DNA from 2 places in the Metabacillus sediminis genome. Region 1 is predicted to be linked to the other one. Evidence: riboswitches for the same ligand, from Rfam matches in the RefSeq annotation. Region 1 holds a riboswitch; the other holds the start of a gene.
The links. Region 1 has a riboswitch for preQ1 ahead of queC (7-cyano-7-deazaguanine synthase QueC). Riboswitches for the same ligand answer to the same signal wherever they lie in the genome.
Positions count from the first base shown of each region.

Region 1 (4,010 bases):
GAGGATGATTGCCACCGTCAATCCATACATGACAAACTTGTTTCATTTGAGAAATCCATTTATTGTTGCCTGGTGGTCTGCATCCTTTCCGGGATTTGGCCACGTCCTATTAGGGAAATACATAACCGGCTTTTTGCTAATGGTCTGGGAAGTTTTTGCAAATAATATAGCTCATTTAAATGAGGGGATTTTTTACAGTATGACAGGCAGGCCGGAAGCTGCCTTAAAGGTCATGAATGAGGAATGGCTATGGCTTTATGTAACGTTTTATGTGTTTATCATTTGGGATAGTTACAGGCAGGCCATTGAGTACAATAAATACTATATTTTGTCGGTCCGGGAAGGCGCACCCATTCAAATGAAAAATATAAATCCTCTTGAAATCAATGTCCTTGAGAAACGAAAACCTGGCTATGCCTTATTTTGGTCTCTGCTTACACCGGGACTTGGACATTTTTATCTAAATCGCCTTCCATCCATCGTATTTGGTGTTTTCTTATGGATCATTATCGCCTATTATTCTGGTCTTTATAAATGTGTCCTATATACTGTAAGAGGCGAATTTGAACTTGTTTCCCAAACGGCAAATCCTCAATGGTTTCTTTTTTTGCCTTCATTATATGTTTTTCTCGCTTATGACAGTTATGTTAGTACAGTTGAATACAATAAGCTTTTTGACAGAGAGCTGGAAAAGCATTTGAAAGCCAGCTATCAGAACCGGGATTTCAAAATGCCGCTGTAGATAAGGACGTGGTGAAGCTGAATTACTTAATCACAACTTTCACATACTCTACTTCGCTTGAATTGCTCTTAACAGAAATAGAAAAAGCGGGAGTCCATCAAACGCAGATTATGGCCATTCCTATGGAACGACTGGGAGAATTTCAAACCCTGTTTGATACGGATCTCTCTGATGATCAAAAGAGTCTGCTGGATTTAGCTGGTGTTTTTGGGGCAGTATTCATGCTTTTAGGGGTTATTTATGGTCTTTCCTTATTCTGGGGACCAGTCATTTGGGGCTCGATTGGACTGATTTTTGGTATGATATCTGGCTTTTCTGTCGAATATTTATACAAGAAAAAAAGAAAAGAGCCTTTCTTAAAAAAACATGAAAAAGAGGTAGTTATTATTCTGCATATTGAGGATTCATTGACAGAACGGGTAAAAAAAATCATTCAGAGTCATGGTGCGAAAGGAATCGGAACAGTAAAAAAATAAGAAAAAGCTGTATTCAGGTGGTCTTTTAATGCGTCTCGCCTTTTTATACCTTTTTTTACCTGCTCCAGTGCTTTCTCACCTTCCGCTCCAATCAGCATAACCCATATTTGTTCATAGCACCTATACAAAAAGCAAAGCCCCCGGAATGATCACACAAGGTATCACGGAGGTTTCAATACTAATCATTTGCTCTCATCAGAAATCCCCTTTTTAATTCCCTCAAATTGACCATCTCTGCAGCAGGCGTGAGCCAGTTTTTGAAACTGATGGTTAAGATAGGACCGATCAAGGCTGATCCAATCAACCTCTTGCAGCCCTTCAAGAATATAGCATGAAAATTTCCAGATGATGTCTTTTACTTCTTTTTCATTGTTTTCCGCCACTATGGTAAGGGCAGACAAAATGGAATGCATAACGGCTGTGTCTTCTTTTCCATGGTGTCTGATCAGATAAAAGCTTTTATAAAGCAAATCCTCAAAGGAGGGTTTATGAAAAATGACACGCAGTCTTTGTGCTTCATCCGTATAATAGGGTGTTGGAGTGTAGCTTTTCCCAAGACGGGTTAGAATCCGTGCAATATGCTCAACCGCATTTGCAGTTGTATATGGATCGTTAAATGCCGGAGAAATGGATCGAATGGCAATCTCTGAAAGCTTTTGGATGCCAAACCCCACATCCCTGACAGGCTCTTGCTCGGGTATGATCAGAATCTGATTCAGCAGGCTGTCAGCATCGCTTAGCTCATCTTGTCCCCAATAGGTAAGCAGAGGTGTTCCTTCATCTACGTAGCTGCCTAATGATTTTTCAACTTTTATGGTTATCTTTGATTTTTCAGCTGCCTGAATCAATTCCCGTACTTGCACGTGCTGTATGTATCCGGCTTTTTTGCTCTTCAGCTGTCTGTCTATTCCTGAAGTGATTTCTTCCGCTCCAGCGTAATCTCTCATGGCATTAAGGCTTTGATCTTCTTCATAATTTTCCTTCCACGCCTTCATTGTTTTGCTTGCGATTTGAAAGATCAGGTTGCTGACCTTAATTGACGCGACCGAATGATGGATAAAGTAGACAAACGCAGCAAGGCATGCGAAAGCAACACCGATGGCTAGAGCGGGGACAATAAACAAATCGCCGCTTTTACCCTTTGCTAAAAGCAATAGTACAATCGTATAAACAAATCCGCCGGTAAACATGCCAAGAACGCGCTGAGAGCTGCGGTCAGACGTAAAGTTCTGCAAAGCTCTTGGAGAAAACTGGGCTGCATAAGTAGTCAACACGACCAAAATAGAAGAAAACGTGATGGTCGTCATGGTTAATAGCGATGTGGCGATCGAGCTTAAAATGGTTTGAGCAAGCTGCATATCAGATAGAAACAGGTCAGGTATGTAATCGTATAATTCCGTATGTTTTGAAGCATATTGGTCAAGAGCCATACTCACATATGCCAGTAACAGGGCAATCATTCCATAAATCAAAGGGATAAACCAGAAGCTGGCTCTTACTTGCAAAAAACGGTTCTTTTCCATAAATGCTCCTCCGGTTATTGGCAGACGGCCATTTTTAATGTATAGTGAACAGGTCAGCTAAATACAAATCCGTTTCAAATGAACGGGAGAGGTTCTAGCACAACCCTCTATAAAAAACTAAGGACAGCAATATCAAAGGCGTTCCTTGGATATTGTTTTTGTTTTTTTATAGACCATTCGCTAAGGCACCTCTATTGGGGTGCCTTTATTATTTCACCGAATTGAATCATGATAAACATGGTTGTGACTGGAAGCTCCGTCAACAGGAGGAGATTCAACATGAAAAAAGAAAAAGCGTTAGTTGTCTTTAGCGGAGGACAGGACAGCACAACATGCCTGTTCTGGGCACTAAAGAATTATAAAGAAGTAGAAGCCGTCACATTTAATTATAATCAGCGCCACAAGCTTGAAATTGAGATTGCCGAATCCATTGCAAAAGAGCAGGGCATCCGGCACCACGTCCTGGACATGTCCCTTTTGAATCAGCTTGCACCGAACGCATTGACAAGAAATGATATTGTAATTGAACAAAAAGAAGGCGAGCTCCCATCGACTTTTGTTCCTGGCAGAAATTTGCTGTTTCTATCATTCGCATCCGTTCTGGCCAATCAGATTGGGGCCAGGCATATCATTACCGGTGTTTGTGAAACAGATTTCAGCGGCTATCCGGATTGCCGGGATCAATTTATAAAATCATGCAATGTGACCGTAAACCTGGCCATGGATGAGCAGCTTGTCTTCCACACACCGCTTATGTGGCTTAACAAAGAAGAAACGTGGCAGCTTGCAGATGAATTGGGAGCCCTTGATTATGTCCGGACGAAAACCCTCACATGCTATAACGGAATTCCGGCAGATGGCTGCGGGGAATGCCCGGCATGTGTGTTACGAAAAAATGGCCTTGAAGCCTATTTGAACAAAAAGGAGGCGGCGCAATGATTCAGCAGATTTACCCTCAAGTGAACCATGACTATCAATATGAGCTCAATAAAGACATGCATCTGTCTGCCGCCCATTATGTTCCTCATGAGAGTGCAGGCCCGTGCCGGAATGTTCATGGTCATACGTATTTTGTGAATGTTACGATTGCCGGAGACACGCTTGATGAGTCAGGGTTTCTTGTAAACTTCAAAACGCTGAAAAATCTTGTTCATGGACAATTTGATCATACGATTTTAAATGAGCATGCCCTTTTTCAGTCCGGGAGTCCAGAAGATTTTCCGACGACAGAAGTAGTTGCCCGAAAAATAAGTGAAGTGATTCAGGCAG
Region 1 covers NZ_CP147407.1:1,469,102-1,473,111, forward strand. The annotation lists gene WCV65_RS07780 (hypothetical protein) at 1-742, shown strand, start outside; gene WCV65_RS07785 (hypothetical protein) at 754-1,218, shown strand; gene WCV65_RS07790 (DUF2254 domain-containing protein) at 1,401-2,741, opposite strand; PreQ1 riboswitch class I at 2,824-2,868, shown strand; gene queC (7-cyano-7-deazaguanine synthase QueC) at 3,021-3,680, shown strand; gene queD (6-carboxytetrahydropterin synthase QueD) at 3,677-4,010, shown strand, end outside.

Region 2 (4,010 bases), 950 kb from region 1:
TTACAAGGTTTTCAGCCTGATAAACTTGATTGCCGGAGATGCTGTCCGGAAAAAGATCATTCCAGGCGAGAACTGCCGCTGATGACAGAATGGCATGATTGGATTCTGACATTATCAGCCAGTTAACGAGGAAGCCGGGCAGTACGCTTGAAAGCTCCTTCGTCGTGTAATGGCCGCTGATCAAATGAAGATACGTTTCCTCATGCTGCTTCGACAGCTTTCTCCAGGAATGCGTCTGCTCACCTTCTAGCGTTTGAAAGACTTGATTAAAATGAATCAGCCATGGCAAATAAGCAGGCTGTCCTGTGTACGAATTCCATAAAGAGAGAACGAGCTCCTCAAAATGCCCCGGGCTGACCTGATAAAGGCTGACAAGAACATCATTAAAATAGGAAGGCTCGAACCGCTCTGTCAGTCCGCGGACTATGTATGACTTAAGAACATCTGCCCATTCGAGGGACTGAGTGCGAATCGTTTCATTTGAAGCAAGCTCCACAGCATTTTCCCAATCCTTATTCTCTTCAAAAAAAGCACGGGCAATTAATGAGATATTCTGATAATCCGGATCGAGCGCCACCGCTTTTTTGATGGAATGAACCGCTGCATCCTGCTTTTCCTGCTGCAGGTACAAAGAGAACAGCTGCAAGGCTACCTCAACCTTTAATACGAGGCTATCCGTCTCGATGCTTTTATATAAATCCAAAGCAGAAGCATCCATACCAAGCTCCATATAAGCATCGGCCATGTTTTTTCTTGCCCACTGAGCGAGCCCGCTCGTGATATGCTCCCATTTAAAAATCGCTGCTTCATAATCCTTGTTGTGAAAGTACACCTCACCCTGGGCAAAGCGTATTTCCGACGCATCCCCATCCTCTTTTACATGCTCATCAAGCAGCATCGTCCCTAATACCTGGACCGGGTGCACTCCGGTATCCGGTGCCAGTTCTTCAAAATATGTTTTCTTGCTTAAACGCGTTTCTGCAATCATGATTTTCCTCCAAAAAAATAGAGTATGTAGGTTTTAATTTCCCTGTCTATGATTCATTTACACCTCATAGGTATCTATTCTCATATTCTATCACTGATTTTTTTCATGACATTGCAAAATGATTTCATTTTCAATACAGATAAGACACCGGTGTAAAATTTACGGTTTGATTTTCCAACTAAAATGGGTTATTTATAAAAATCCCTTCTAAACTTGGCTGTTGATTTCCGCTGCAGGCGTTCGCTTTCCGCGGGGCGGGCGGTGAGCCTCCTATGCGCTGTGCGCATGCGGGGTCTCACCTGTCCCGCTGCTCCCGCTGGAGTCTCACGCCTTCCACTCCAATCAACAGGTGTTAATATATCAATTGTATGCATTAACAAAGCCAAAAGAAAAACCTTCCAAAGCATCAAATGAGAAACAAAATAAAAATGCCGGGAGATGAGGATCTCCCGGCATTTTTATATTAAATCAATCCTCATCCTTCACATCTGGATCTTCTGGAATTGGCTCGTTTCTCCACTCCTCCAGCTGCTTCTTCGCCTTCTCAAGCTGGTCTAAGTGTCCGTTAAATTGCTCTTTATTAATCATATAAACCTGTCCGTCATATACATAGCGGATTTTGTTCTGATGAACAAGTGCCTCAATATACGTCTCTGGCAGGGAAAGATATTCGGCTGTTTCTTTAATGGTTAAATACAAACGGAATTCCTCCTCTATGGGGTTTATTATAACGAATTGGGGGAGGATGGGTAAATAGGAGCCGCTGAGATTGGTTTTAACGGTGGGGTTGCCGATTGTAGGCGGATTCTTTATGACAGCGGAAAACTTAGTATCGATTACGGGCAAACCTTCTTCAGCACCCTATAATGATGTGAAAATGCGATTCCGTTTTGTTGAATAGCAACATTGTGCTGCTGAAAATGGGTTTTACGCTCCGCACTGTTAAATCAACACCTTTCTATTTACAAAAACTCTCAGGCGTACTATAATATCTACTTTCGGTCGTGGTTCGAAATCCTCCCACGAAAAAAAACTAAGGAGCAGGAAAAATGAATACTAGAACAGTAGTAGCCAATGGAATTTTAGCTGCGATTTATATTGCGGTTTCATTCATTATACAGCCGATCGCATTTGCGGCGTTTCAGTTCCGGGTGCCGGAAATGCTGAATCATCTCATCGTATTTAATAAGAAATATTTTTTCGGGATTGTGCTTGGAGTGTTTATATCCAATCTGCTTTTCTCTCCAATGAAAGCCTATGATCTCATCTTCGGGACAGGCCAATCGATTATCGCGCTGCTGATTACGATTCTGGCAGCAAAATTCATTAAAAACACATGGGCCTTGATGATTGTGAATACGCTTGTTTTTACCTTCACGATGTTCATCATTGCCTGGGAACTGCACTTAGCCTTCGATCTTCCGTTTTGGATCACTTGGGCAACCACTGCGGTTGGCGAGTTTGTCGTTATGGCCGCCGGGATGCCAATTGTTTACGCTTTGAACAAACGCCTGAAATTCAAAAATTTCGTCTAATACAAAAAAACTGCTCCCCAGATTGAACCGGGAAGCAGTTTTTTTAATTCATATGAACGACCTTTTTGACTGGACCTTCTTGTTTATGTTCCTCTGATTTTTCAATCAAGTGCTGCAAATGCCGTTTATAAAGGTACATCACAATGATATGCACCTTGGCCTGAGATATCCGGTAGAGAATCCATGGGAGAGACGGTCTGTATTCATGAATGGCAATGATGCATTCCTGTGTACCCGGTATTTGTCTGAACTCTATTCTCCCCCTGCTGCCATCCATTATTTTTGCAAAGGAACCGCCGGTTATATAATAAAGAGCCCGGTTCGAGGAGCTCCGTTCAGGGGCATAGCTTAGCTCCATAATCGGCTTTTTAAAGCCGATTAAACGGAACCGGCTTACCCTCTGCTGATTCGTCTCAACCTCCAATAGAGGACGGGCAAGCTTTGAAAGCCAGTTCATGTAATGATCCCCTGTCCAATCGGCATCTTTCCCCTCCGGTAGCAGGATGCGCTGAACGGAACGGACGTCCGATACGCCTGAACTTTTAGAAGAAGAGGATGCAGTCTTCTTTTTCTTCTGTTCCTTTTTCTCTTCCTCTAAGGCTTCTTTAGCTGCTTCTTTAAAAGGAGTCTGTCCGTAGCTAATTTCATCGTCCATGTTTTCCTTTTGAGCGACCATCGGATGCTTCAAGCTCTCGATTAAAGGATAGACGGTCGATCTAGGGGATTGAGTAATCAAACTGACCCACAGCCTTGATAAAGTGACGGTCATAAGAGGAATTTCAAAAACCTTTGGCTTTCTGCCCATTACCTCGGCTGTCTGAATCATCATTTCCTCGTACGTCATCACTTCAGGACCGCCGACATCAATGGACTTACCGGAAAGCTTTTTGTTTCCGATGCTTTTTTTCAGGGCAGTCAGGACATCTTTCAATGCAATCGGATGGGTTTTCGTTCTTGTCCACTTCGGCAGCATCATCATCGGAAGCCGTTTAACAAGCTTCGTCAAAATCGGGAATGAAGAACCTTTCGGACCGACTATGAGACCTGCGCGGATCGTTGTAACCGGTGTGCCGTATGCACCCAGTACCTTTTCTACCTCGAGTCTGCTTTTCAAATGGCGCGACAGCTCCTCTGTATCCTGCGGAATAATTCCGCTCATATAGATGATCTGCCTTACGCCGTTCTTTTTCGCTGCTCTTGCAAAATTATCCGCCAAAATCAGATCCATGTCCTCGAACTTCGCCTGCGTCAGTTTCGCAGACGGCATCATTGAATGGACAAGGTATACAGCATAATCTGCTCCTTGCAGCCCTTTTTCTGCCGAATCGAGTGAATATAAATCACACGAACGCCATTCCACATGCTCACTGTTCTCACGGTCATCCCCGTTTCTAGATAGGGCAATGACATCCGAATATCCCGTTAATTTTTGCAGCAAATTGTTTCCGATATATCCGCTTGCGCCGGTCAGGGCAATTTTTTCGCGC
Region 2 covers NZ_CP147407.1:519,340-523,349, reverse strand. The annotation lists gene WCV65_RS02845 (dynamin family protein) at 1-988, opposite strand, end outside; gene WCV65_RS02840 (excisionase family DNA-binding protein) at 1,457-1,687, opposite strand; gene WCV65_RS02835 (hypothetical protein) at 1,758-1,889, shown strand; PreQ1 riboswitch class I at 1,987-2,031, shown strand; gene WCV65_RS02830 (QueT transporter family protein) at 2,038-2,523, shown strand; gene WCV65_RS02825 (NAD(P)H-binding protein) at 2,567-4,010, opposite strand, start outside.
Region 2: linked by a shared signal. The riboswitch ahead of WCV65_RS02830 (QueT transporter family protein) and the one ahead of queC (7-cyano-7-deazaguanine synthase QueC) in region 1 are both predicted to bind preQ1.